Regions from separate parts of the Selenomonas sp. oral taxon 136 genome, predicted to be linked through region 2. Evidence: riboswitches for the same ligand, from Rfam matches in the RefSeq annotation. Region 2 holds a riboswitch; each other region holds the start of a gene.
What was found. A riboswitch is a leader RNA that binds a small molecule or an ion and turns the genes downstream of it on or off. The one in region 2 is predicted to bind cobalamin.
Positions count from the first base shown of each region.

Region 1: another riboswitch for cobalamin. It lies ahead of AXE86_RS01895 (TonB-dependent receptor plug domain-containing protein); the one in region 2 lies ahead of AXE86_RS00930 (TonB-dependent receptor).
Region 3: another riboswitch for cobalamin. It lies ahead of AXE86_RS10660 (DASS family sodium-coupled anion symporter); the one in region 2 lies ahead of AXE86_RS00930 (TonB-dependent receptor).
Region 4: another riboswitch for cobalamin. It lies ahead of AXE86_RS01970 (ABC transporter substrate-binding protein); the one in region 2 lies ahead of AXE86_RS00930 (TonB-dependent receptor).

Region 1 is NZ_CP014239.1:411,430-414,572, reverse strand. It holds gene AXE86_RS01900 (TIM barrel protein) at 1-564, shown strand, start outside; cobalamin riboswitch at 724-959, shown strand; gene AXE86_RS01895 (TonB-dependent receptor plug domain-containing protein) at 1,246-3,143, shown strand, end outside.
Region 2 is NZ_CP014239.1:206,271-209,413, forward strand. It holds gene AXE86_RS00930 (TonB-dependent receptor) at 1-2,027, opposite strand, end outside; cobalamin riboswitch at 2,268-2,442, opposite strand; gene AXE86_RS00935 (TrmH family RNA methyltransferase) at 2,535-3,143, opposite strand, start outside.
Region 3 is NZ_CP014239.1:2,217,220-2,220,362, forward strand. It holds gene AXE86_RS10660 (DASS family sodium-coupled anion symporter) at 1-1,281, opposite strand, end outside; cobalamin riboswitch at 1,595-1,770, opposite strand; gene AXE86_RS10665 (LysR family transcriptional regulator) at 2,069-3,013, shown strand; gene AXE86_RS10670 (hypothetical protein) at 2,988-3,143, shown strand, end outside.
Region 4 is NZ_CP014239.1:432,885-436,027, reverse strand. It holds gene msrB (peptide-methionine (R)-S-oxide reductase MsrB) at 1-551, shown strand, start outside; cobalamin riboswitch at 654-893, shown strand; gene AXE86_RS01970 (ABC transporter substrate-binding protein) at 1,097-2,059, shown strand; gene AXE86_RS01965 (radical SAM/SPASM domain-containing protein) at 2,049-3,131, shown strand; gene AXE86_RS01960 (ATP-binding protein) at 3,128-3,143, shown strand, end outside.

The DNA.
Region 1 (3,143 bases), 210 kb from region 2:
GTCACGGATGAGGACGTCGTTCGCGCGGCCATCGAGCTTGTCAATGCGATTGCCGGCGAGATACCGAGGGGCTGCAAACTCCTTTTTGAAAATCTCTGGTGGCCGGGACTGACCTTTCAAAAACCGCAGCTCGCCGCTGAGCTCTTGGAGCGCGTCAGCTATCCCGACACGGGCTTTATGCTCGACACGGGGCATCTGATGAACACGAACTTGGATCTGCAGAGCGAGGCGGAGGGTGCGGCATATGTGCAAAAGGTCTACCACGAGCTTGGAGCATTGGGTAAGCGCGTCTATGGCATTCACCTGCACCAATCCCTCTCAGGGGCATATACGCGGGAGATGATGCGTCGGCATGTAGGATGGAAGACATCGCTCGACTGGCAGGCGGCGATGGACTACGTCATGCATGTCGATCAGCATCAGCCGTTTCATACCGATGCGGCACGCCGTATCGTCGAGACTGTCCAGCCAATGTATCTCGTTCACGAGTTCCAGCATCGTTCCCGTGATGATCTGGCGAGTAAGCTGCGCATACAGCAGCGCGCCGCAGCGCACGACCGATAGATTCAGGTTCACTGCATGGTGTGTCTTTTCCCTTTTATCGAGCACTGCTTTGTCATGTATTCGTAGTGCTCTATATTGGTGTTTGGAGTTGTTAGTATATTTGCGCTTGACAGGACAATAAATTCGTATTATAGTACGATATGTCGAATTGCTGGAAAACTGAATATTATCGAATTAGGTGTCAAAGACTTAATAGAGAATTCGGTGAAGGCTCTATGGCAGTATGCCATGCAGACCGATGCCGAAGCGGTCCCGCCACTGTATCAGCGAGCGAGCCTGCAGGGCGTGCAGAGATGATCTGCCGCCCCGATTTGCCACTGGAGGAATGTCCTCTGGGAAGGAGCAGGTGAACGATGACCTGGAGCCAGGAGAACTGCCTAGTTATGAATCACTGCTTGTACCTGCGAGTGACGGGGAAGGGATTCTATCGTGAGCGTATATTGTGCGCCCAAATCATATTTTTTCGTGAGTCTATCCCCTTTCTGTATCGCAGGAAGGGGATTTTTATTTCCATGATTCATGCCATGCATCAAAAAGATGCGTCAAGATGCTTGTGCCGAATTTATCAGTGCTTCCGGAATATACTTTTCTCTGACTGACGAAGTGCATCCCTTCGCAGCAGATGAATAGATGGTGTATTGCCCTGCAGTAATGTGTAATGTTTTAGGAGGAGATTACGAGATGAAGAGATTGGGGTCAAGGAAGAAGCTAGGAGCAGCTCTGACAGCAGCCCTCAGTGTAAGCGTGCTGTCCCTGGGCGGTCATGCATTCGCAGCCGATGTGAGTGATACGGCAGATGAACATGCTCTGGGGGAGACGGTCGTCACGGCGACAAGAACCCCGAACAAGGAACTCAAGACGGATGCAAATATCACGGTGATTACAGGCAAGGATATCGAGCGCCGCCACTACACCGACCTCACGCAGGCGCTGCGCGATGTGCCAGGCGTTACGGTCAATGCGTATGCACCGGCGGGATATAACAACAGCAGCAAATTCTACATCAACGGGTCGGAACATGTGGTCTTTCTGATCGATGGTGTCCGCCAGAACTATGCGGGGGGCTTTTCGGCCTCTTTGGCATCTGCGATGAAGGATCTTAGCGGCATCGACCGCATCGAGGTGCTGCACGGCTCGGCGTCAACGCTCTATGGATCGGATGCGAAGGGCGGCGTTATCAACATCATCACGAAGAAGGCATCGGGGATGAAGACGACGCTCGGCATCGGCTACGGCAGTTATGGACGTCAGCAGTACAGCATCGCGAATGCGGGCGGTGAGCACGGATGGGACTGGCGCATCAAGTACCAGAAGGATAAGAGCGGAGACTTTTCGGATGCGCACGGCAATACGGTGCCGTCTCATCTGGATGCGGACTCGGTCAATCTTCACCTCGGCAAGGATCTGAGCAAGGCATCCTATCTTGCCTTCAATCTGCGCTCATACAAGGACTCGGATCGCTATCAGGCACTCTATGAAAAGCAGCAGGGGCTCAATGTCAATCGCGGGAACTATGATTATTTGGATGGCGATTTGATTTGGAATGTGAAAATCAATGACACGACCAAGAACCAAATGAGTATCTCGCGCAGCAAATATGATTATGATACTTTCACCCATGGCATGTGGACTCCTGCGGGATCCAGTTATGATTTTAGTGATTCGACATGGAGATTCAGCGACCAATTCGACAAGAAGCTCGGCAACCATCTGCTGACGGCTGGCTTCGAATTCATAAAGGATGATACGACGATCAAGAACGGCGGCATTGTGAGCATCGATGATCGTACGCTCATCAACCGCTCCTTCTATTTGCAGGATCAGTGGAGCATCCTTCCGACGCTGAAACTCACAGCGGGTATTCGTCATGACAGCAACTCGTCCTTTGGCAGTCACAACAGCCCGAGTGTCAGCCTCGGCTATGACATTGATCCGATGACGCACGCCTATGCTTCTTACAGTGCGTACTTCATCACGCCGACGCCGAATGAACTTTATGCGCCGACATACGGCAATCCAAACCTCAAGCCCGAGTCCGGCAACACGAAGGAGATCGGTATTGCCCGTGACTTTGGCAGAGGTCTCAGCCTCACGGCGAGCTACTTCAAGCGCCACTCGAAGGATCGTATCGGTTACCATCCTGTGACATACGTGAACATCAATGTCGGCGATGAGGATGCCCATGGCTGGTCGCTGCAGCTCGCGAAGCGCGTTGACTCGCATCTGCGCGCGCGCCTCGGTTATACACGGACGCATGTCGGCAAGACGGAGCAGAGAGGCGTGAATGCAGACGGTTATCTGCCCGAGGATCAGTGGAACATCGGTGTCGACTACCGCAACCGTGCATTCGATGCGTCGCTGCTTGCCCGCGGGATCGTTGGACGCCCGGGACCGGTACGCGGTGCTTTCCCGACGGATAATTACTGGGTCGTCGATCTTGCGATGAACTATCAGATTGCCGACGCAACAAAGGTATATCTCAAGGCGAACAACATTTTCAACCAGTTCTATGCCGAGCATTCGAATGTAAAGTGGGGCGCTCCCGGACAGTGGTGGACGGCACCCGGACGCAACTTCAT
Region 2 (3,143 bases):
ATGCCGTGCGCCTTCCCGCGCATATCGTTGAAGTACGAGCTGTAGTTGAGTCCTGCACGGTAGAGGTAGAGCATGCGCTGTGTATCGCGCCAGAAATATGTGAGCGTCGTTCGATTATCTGCCCCAAGGAACTTGCCGTCCCAAATGGCACTGAGATCAAACTGCTTGCCATACTCGGGCTGTGGAAATTTCGCGCCGCTCCCCTTGTAATCCATTGGAGCCGGCATGATTCCTGCGCCGTCACCTGCGATTTCGTACATATTGAGCAGGCGGAAGTAGGTGCCGCCCGTCATACGCATCGTAAAGTGGTTGTTGAATTCTTTTTTTAATGCGAGCTGCCATGTCACCTTGGAATCCACCTGACTGTCCTCCGGGTGAACCCAGCGATATGTTTTGAGTGGATTGAATCGACCGAACTGACTGTATCCTATAATCTGTGAACGATTGTAGCGGATGGCAGGCGTCAGCTGCCATGAACGCTTCTTGTCAAGCGTAATTGTATCCTGCAGCTGCAAGTTAAAGATATTTTGATCGAACTGGTTGCGCATCTGTGCCCAGAGATTTCCGATACCCGCCTGCACGTCATCGATGACCTCATTAAGCCCATCGCCGTCAATATTCATGCGCTCGTGAGAGTAATTCATCTGGAAGTCGAGCATATTGTTCTTGCTGAGCTGATAGGTGCCGTCCACCTGTACATTGTATTTCTTCGAGCGATAGCGGCTCCACTCCCGCATGGGAATCTTAATCATGTATCGCAGACCGTCGTGAATATTCTCGGCGCGGTAATCCTTGCTCTGGGTGAGGTAGTCGACCATCCAGCCCCATTCATAGTTCTTTCCTATATAGCGGCGCTGTACGAGCAGCTCCTTTGCACTGATTTTTTGATGCCGCTTGTCGTATTTATAGAGATCGTATTTATCAACGAGAAGCCCCGGCTGAATCATATCGAAATAACTTCGATAATCGACCCAGAGACTGTCGGGCAGATGCCGATCGACAGTCTTGTATGTTCCCTTGATCATCCAATCGTCATTCTGCCATTTGACAAGCAGATCCGAATTGCTGTAGTCATTGTATTGCCGCCGGCGGTGCGGATCATCCGCAGCAGTAACCAACCGGCCCCCATTGTCCTCCAGCCACTGGATGCAATCATCTACATTCTGCTGCCATGCTCCGGCGCCATGTGCGATATCAAACGCGGCTTTCCCTGCCGGTGTCATAGCGAGGTAGCCTTGGAGTTCTGTCCGTGTCGCAACGATCTGTCGTCCAATGTCGGTATTTGTATAGAACTGCTCCGCCGCATAGCTGCGGTAGGGGAAGTCACCATCACGCGATTCGTGATTGTAGCCAAAAAGCAGGCTGCCGGCACCTAGGGGGGCTGTGATCTCAACGGAGGCTTTTTTCCCGCCGAAGGAGCTCGGTCCAATCTCGGCGGATCCATGTGCGCCCGTCGGTTTCTTCGTCACGACGTTAATGATGCCGCCGATGAAGGTGCCCGCAAAGCGAGCCGGGATGTAGCCGCGGTAGACTTCGATGCGCTCGATATTGCTGACGGGGATCGTCGAGATATCGACCGCCGCATCGCCGCCGAGATTCGTCAGCACGCCGTCGACGAATACGCCGACCTGTGCTGCCGTCGAGCCGCGTACGGTGACCGTCGTATACTGCCCCTTGCCCTGCACCTCGCGTACATGCACGCCGGGAACCATCTTGAGAAAGTCAGGCAGTGTCTTTTGTTCGCCCTTGAACTCCTCCGGGCGTATAATGGTCACGGTGCCGGGGGAGAGAATATCTTCCCATGTGGGACGCTTCGCCTCGACGGTGATATCAGAAGTGCTATATTTCAACGGAGGACTCGATGATGTCGGCTCCATATGAACCATGGCAGATGCCTGTTCTTCTTCCCCGCCAGTATCAGTTGCGGTACCTCTTGCTGCGGCAATCATCGGATGAAGCAGCGCACCAGACAACAGCATACCCATAACGCCCAACACAAGCCGTCTTTGTTTCCATCGAGACAACATAGATTATCCTCATTTCTGTAGAATTACCAAAATAAATAATCCCGTCATTATATTCAGTCAATAGTATAGAACATACTGGACTCTCCTTTCAAAAAAATACCGCCTTCTGAACGAAGGCGGTCATATCATTTCAAAAAGGCGGCAGAACAAACCTGCCGAAGATACTCTGCTTCACAAAGAAGCAGAGATGATCCCCTTCCCATCGCTCGCAGGTACCGATTCCGAACAACGTCCGAATCGACGGTGATGTTAAAGCAGGCAATTCTCCTGGCTCAGATTCCTCACCCTGTCAAACCTTCCCAGAATTTCTTCCAGTGGCATACGATGACGGGGCTCCTCTTACAGTGGCGGGACCGCTTCGGCTTATACCGAATTCCTTATTAAGTCTTTCGACACCTGTTTCCTTACAATATGAATTTTTTCACTCTTATGATATTACAAATTAGTTTATTTTGTCAATAATATAAAAGAATCTTTTTATAGTTCTATGTGATAAAACTATATCTATTATATCCCTGCGTAGCTGCGCTGACGCATGGACTCATAGAGGATCGCTGTGGCGGCCGAGGCGACGTTGAGCGACTCCGCCTGCCCGCACATTGGGACGTAGAGGTGCTGACACGCGCCCAAGAGGCGCTCCGATACACCGTTTGCCTCGTTGCCGAGGACGACAATCGTGGGGCGGCACAGATCCGCTGCAAAATGCGTCACAGCATCGGCGTCGCACGCAGCCGCATAGAGATATAGGCTTTGCTCCTGTGCGAAACGCAGGAGTTCCTCATCATCGACGCCGCTGATAAAGGGAACGTAAAACAGAGAGCCCATCGTTGCACGGACGACCTTGCTGCTGTATACATCCGCACAGCCGCGCAGGAGTATCACGCCCGCTGCGCCCGCTGCATCTGCCGTGCGCAGAATCATGCCGACGTTGCCGGGATCCTGCACACGATCAAGAGCCAGATAAAACGGTACTTTCTCCGCCGCGTGTACGAGATCGGTCAATGATCTGCGGGGGGGACGCTGCATCAGCAGCAGGATTCCCTGCGGCGCGTCCGTCTCCGCGCAGGCGGCAAAGAGCCGCGGCGGGACACAGTTAACCGGCACGCCGCGCAGATG
Region 3 (3,143 bases), 430 kb from region 2:
CGGGGCGCAGCCGTTGCCGTAATGCGTGAGGGAGATCGGCACATCGGCGAAGATGCCGAAGATGATGGCGACCAAAAGGGGCGGTGCACCGACGCTGACGCTGACAGCGATGAATGCCGCATAGAGGGCACTGATGCGTGCCGTGACACTGGCGAAGGCGTAGTGGATGTAGGTGTAGAAGAGCAGGATGATGAGGCAGGAAATAAGCCAACCGAAGCCGAGCGAGGAAATCGCCGCGCCCGCACCATTGGCGATCCATGTGATGATGCCCGATTTTGCGAGAGCCGAAGCGAGTGTCATCAAAGAGCCCATCCAGAACATCGCGTCCCATGCACCCTTTTCCTGGATGACGTCCTGCCAGTTGATGATGTCGAGTATCAGCATGAGGCAGACTGCGCCCATGGCAACGGGTGTCGCGTCGATGTTCGTGAGGCCGGAGCTTGCCCAGAGTGCGAGAGAGACAACGAAGATGACGGAAAGTCCCTTTTCCGCAAGGCTCATCGGCCCCATTTCAGAAAGCTCACGCTGTGCCAGATCCTTGGCGTCGGGAATACGCACGAGTTCGGGCGGCGAAAGTTTCATCATGACATAGGGGACGAGCAGGAGCGCGATGAGTCCCGGCACAATTGCAGCGCTCGCCCAGCCCATCCACGTGACCTGAACGCCCAGCGTCTTCTCGGCGAGCGCCACGCAGAGCGGGTTGCCCGCCATCGAGGTCACGAACATCGTGCAGGTCACGGCGTCTGTATGGTAGCCGACCTGCATGAGGTAGGTGCCGATGCGGCGTGCGCTCTCACCGGGTTTTGAGCCTAGAGCCTCCGCGAGTGAACGCACGATTGGATAGAGAATGCCGCCGCCGCGCGCTGTGGCCGAGGGCGTTGCGGGCGAGATCACAAGCTCGCTCAGGGCGATGGCATAGCCGAGCGACAACGCGCTCTTGCCGATTGCCTCGATGATGCGGAAAGCGATGCGTTTGCCGAGTCCGCTCTTGATGAAGCCGCGGGAATAGAGGAACGCACAGACGATCAGCCAGATCGTGCTGTTGCCGTAGCCTGCCAAAGCATCGGACGTCTTTAGCAGGCCTGTCCATGCGGAGAAGGAAATCGCGATGAAGGCCACCGCGCCGATCGGCAGCGGATGCAGAATAAAGCCCAGCACTGTCGCGATAAAGACCGCAAGCAAATGCCAGGCGAGTACTGTGACTCCGTCAGGAACCGGCAGGAACCATAGGATGAGTCCGACGCCGATCGTGATGAGTGCATTTCTTCTCTTCGTGTTCATGTGTTCACCCCATCAAAAATATGAGTTCTCCGCCGCAGTCCCCTTTTGCCGAAAGCATTTCCTGCGACGCCCATGGAAGCTGTAGATTTGCAGAGCATACGTCCGAGGCCGGCGGGAAGAGGGCAGTTCTGCGTCCTGAACGTTCGCAAATAAAAGCAGCCCCTTTCTGCAAATGAGAGAAGAGACTGCAAAATATCCTTGCCTTGCCGCGTGCAGCGTCACAGCGCATAAAACCGCCGTCGAAAGGTCACCGCAAAGATGCGGATCGATCCAGCGCAAGACACAGATCCCCTTCCCGTCGCTCGCAGGTCAGACGGTGATCGTCGATCAGGCAGTTCTTCCTGGCTCCAGTTCATCGCTCCTCTGCGCCTTCCAAAGTTTCCTCAGTGACGTTTTCTGCAGATTCGCTCGCTGACACAGTGGCGGGACTGCGCCGGCTCTTCCGGCTTCTCTATTAAGTCTTGCGACACCTAATTCATCAGTATGCTGTTTGTCGTGATGATGGCTTCCGTGAGGAAGAATATCACTGCTTCTGCCTATTGTCAAGAGAGAGGCGAAAGGAGTTGAACCATCGGCTTGACTGTATGCGCTGATTGACGTTTAGATGTTTGAATACGCGGTATTTTATGGTAGAATGAGCGTCGAATATACTGGTCTTGGCAAAGGTGTTTTGCCGGAGCGATTTTGTATGTTCGACTTTTTATGTGTCCAATTTCATTTTACAATGAACGATTTCTTCTCTACATTTTTTTGAGTATTTCGTACTTGCCAATGAGGATAGATACGGATGGAGCTAAAGATATTCACGACGTTCAAGACAATTGTACGCACGGGCAGCTTTACAAAGGCGGCGCGTCTCCTCAGTTACACGCCGTCGACGATTACGTTCCACATCGCGCAGCTGGAAAAGCTGACGGGCGTACCGCTTTTTGAGAAAAGCGGGCGGCGCATGATCCTGACAAAGGCGGGAGAGGAACTGATTCCGTATGTGGACGAGGTGCTTGCTGCAGTGAAGAAGGTCAAAAGCTTTCAATACGGTGTTGCCGCCTATCAGGGGACGCTCACAGTCGGCGCGCCGGAGTCGCTGCTCTGCTTCCGTCTGCCGCCCCTGCTCAAACGTCTGCATGGGCATGCACCGCGTGTTGATCTGCGTCTGCGTTCACTCACGAGCCGTGATGTTGTTGCGGCACTCCGTGACGGGCAGATCGATGTCGGTCTTGCATACACGATTCAGGAGAGAGACAAGGAGAACCTTGCGTTCCGGGTGTTTGAGGAGTGCCCCGTGCATTTCTATACCTCGGTTGGTGCAGCTGTATGGTGCCCGAACCTTCGTGAGCGGGAGATGGAGATCAACGAGATGCCGCTGATCACGATGCCGCATCCGGGTGAGATTCGGCAGCTGGCAGACGACTATCTGCGGCAGCGGGGGATCTCGTTTACGAATATGATTGAGCTGCGAAGCACGCAGACCATCATCAATCTGGTTGAAAACGATATGGGGATTGCGCTGCTGCCGGATCATGCGGTGCGGGAGCGCATGGCTCTCGGCCGGCTGTCTGCAGCGCAGTCGGATCCGATGACTGTAACATCATACTACGGGGTTCATCGGAATAAATGGCGCAGCCCCGCAATGAATCTCTTCCTTGACATCCTTGGGGAGGAGAACGGAAACCAGGGCGGAGAGGAATTGCTTCACGATGAGGAGGATGTCGATGCAGCCGATTCTCGCTGAGGAAATTCGGGACTTTGACACGAGTCTCGACCGCCTGTGGGCGCGACGTGATCTCGTCGTTGTCGCAGCGGGGGCACTCATCTGTTTTCGCTCCATCTACCATCGCGCAATGCAGATCGGTGCATGCGGG
Region 4 (3,143 bases), 230 kb from region 2:
TCGAGAAGCATCCCAACGGTTACTGCCATATCTCCCCTGCGCTCATCGCTGCGATGCGTGAGAAACGTGCGGAAGCCGAACCGATGGGGGAGAAGAAAAACGTGCGTCATGATGAAAAGCCGACAAAGGCTGAACTCAGAGAACGTCTCACGGATCTGCAGTACGCCGTTACCCAGGAGAAGGCGACAGAGCCGCCCTTCCGCAACGAATACGATCACGAGTTTCGTGCGGGTATCTACTGTGACATCACGACGGGCGAGCCGCTTTTTGTCTCCACGGATAAATATGACTCGGGCTGCGGCTGGCCGGCGTTCTCACGTCCAATCGATGCGGCACTGATTGCAGAGCAGGAAGATCGCTCGCACGGCATGGTGCGTACCGAGGTTACGGCGACGAACAGCGGCGCGCATCTCGGACACGTATTTGACGATGGCCCCGCCGCAACGGGTGGGCTGCGCTACTGCATCAACAGTGCGTCCCTGCGGTTCATCCCGAAGGAGGACATGGAGGAGGAGGGCTATGGGGACTATCTCTATTTGCTGGAAAAATAGACTCGGAAAGATCCCAGCGTATTGAGATGATTCGTAAAATATCCCTTTGTCGTATTGACAAGCGATTCTTCCAATGTTACTATAAATGCGTTTTATGAAAACTTTATATGAAGTGGATCAGGTATCGGCGCGAACTGCCAGGTCGTTTGACAGTTTGCAGAGATATAATAGAGAATCCGGTAAGGAAACGTATTTTCCCATCAAGCCGGAGCGGTCACGCCACTGTAGCAGTGAGCAAACCTGCATGGGGACATTGTCTCCGCCACTGAGGGATTTCCCTCGGGAAGGCGCAGGTGCGCGAGGAACTGGAGCCAGGAGAACTGCCTGATTGACAATCGCCGTTTGACCTGCGAGTGATAGGGATGGGGATTCCAGTGTGTCTGCGGATACAGCGTGATCCTTTGTTGTGTGAAAAACCCCTTCTGTGTATGCAGGAGGGGTCTTTTTATGCACATCTTCTCTTTTGCATGCAGGTTCATCGGTGCAGGATGAAGAAAGGTGACGAAGAATGAAGCATGCAAAGAAACTGCAATACGCATATACCCATGCCTTATAATTGGCTGCTCTATGCGCTCCTTGTCGCGGGCTGTCTTCTCCTTCTCACTGGCTGTGGAAACGGGACGCGGGTGGAGTCGGATGGGGATGCGTTCTATCGCGGAACGGATGATACCGGGGCGGAGGTCGTTGTCACGGAAAGACCGCATCGGATCGTGTCGCTGGGACGAGGGATGGATGAGATTCTCCTTGGGATTGCTCCGCCGGAGCAGATCGCGGGGCTCACCTCCACGGTGGATGATCCGGGAATATCCTGCATGACGGAAGAGGCACGCGCCGTATCCGTCAAACTCAAGGACAGAAGTCCGGAGCGCGTTGCGGCACTGGATCCAGACCTTGTCCTTGCGATTGACGGCATACCGAAGGAGCTGGTGGACAGCCTGCGCGATTTGGGGATTCCCGTCTTTGTCTCACGTACGCCGAATAACCTCGAGGACATCTTTGCGCGCATTGAGACGGTTGGACGCCTGATTGGACAGGAGGAAAATGCCGCCGCACGCATCGCCGAAAAACGTGCCCTTCTCGCTGATGTGGAGCGGCGCGTTGGAGACATCCCGGAGGAGGAGCGCCCCATCGTCGTTGCATTTGCGTTCAGCGGTGTGTTTGGACGCAAGGATGGGCTCTTTGACGATATGTGCCGCCGTGCCTCCCTGCGCAATGGTGTGGCGATGGCGGGGCTGACGGCGACGACTGCGGTCTCGATGGAGCAGGTGGTGGCACTCAACCCCGACGTATTTCTCCTGCCGACGTGGAGTACAGAGGGGAAAACGACGGAGGAATTTCGCGAAAAACTCTGCAGAGACCCCTTGTTTATCCATGTGAAGGCCGTGCAGGAAAATCACCTCTATGTGGTTCCGGATCGGTATCGTTACAATACTTCACAGAATGCGGCAGATGCTGTCTACGCATTGGCACGCGCTGTCTATCCGGAGCGCTTTGCCGATGAAAAGTAAGGGCATCGGGGCAGTACCGCTGCGCATGCTCGTCATGAGCCTTACCGGAAGTTGTAACCTTGCGTGTCGCTACTGCTATGCCGCAGCGCAGGACAGACGCACGATGACATGGGAGACGGCGCGGCGTGCCATCGACCTTGCGGCGACGGGCAAAATGCCCTTTATCCTGCAGTTCTCGGGGGGAGAACCCCTCCTTGCACTGCCGCTGCTGCGTCAGATGGCAGACTACGTGCGCAGCAAGCGTATCCCGGCACGCATGGATTTGCAGACCAACGGAACATTGCTGACCGAGGAGACGGCGACTTTTCTGCGTCGTGCGCGCATTGGGATCGGCGTCAGCCTTGACGGTAGACCTGCTGTGCACGATGCACTTCGCTGTTATCCTGACGGCAGAGGTACGGCAGCGGATGTTGTCGCAGGGATTCGTCAGCTTGCGCAGTGCGGCATGGAGATCGGCCTGACCACAGTCGTCACAGCGGACAATGTTACAGAGCTTTCCGGTGTTGTCGAGATGGCATACTATCTCGGCAATGTGCGCCGTGTGGGCTTTGATCTCCTGCGGCCACAGGGGCGTGGCTCTGCCGTTCGCAGCGCACGGGCCGAGGACATGGCGCAGGCGATGGAAGCGGTTTTTGCGCTGAACCGCAAACTCGGGCGAATGATCGGCCACTCTATGGCGATTAGCCAGATGGAGCAGGCGGCGTGTCTTGCCCAGCGCACAGGCAGTGGATTTTCCCACTGCCATGCGATGAACGGGGCGGGGGTACACGTTGACGCGCTTGGAAATATCTACGCCTGTTCCTCCTTTGTCGGCGATGCGCACTTTCTGCTCGGCGATGTGGAACGTGGCATTGATGTGCAGCGCCAGAAAGAGGTGGCGCAGGAGATGCAGAATGCTATGGCGTTCTGCAGGACGTGTGTGGATTTTTCCGCCTGCGGCGGCGCGTGCTATGCACGCAGGGCTGGGCAGGGACATCCCGCCGCCTCCACTGCCGAATGTGCACTGAAGCGTGCGGCGATGAAGGAGTCGCTGAACGTAGTTGTACAATGCAATAAGAGGACAGGTCAATGAAACATAGAACAG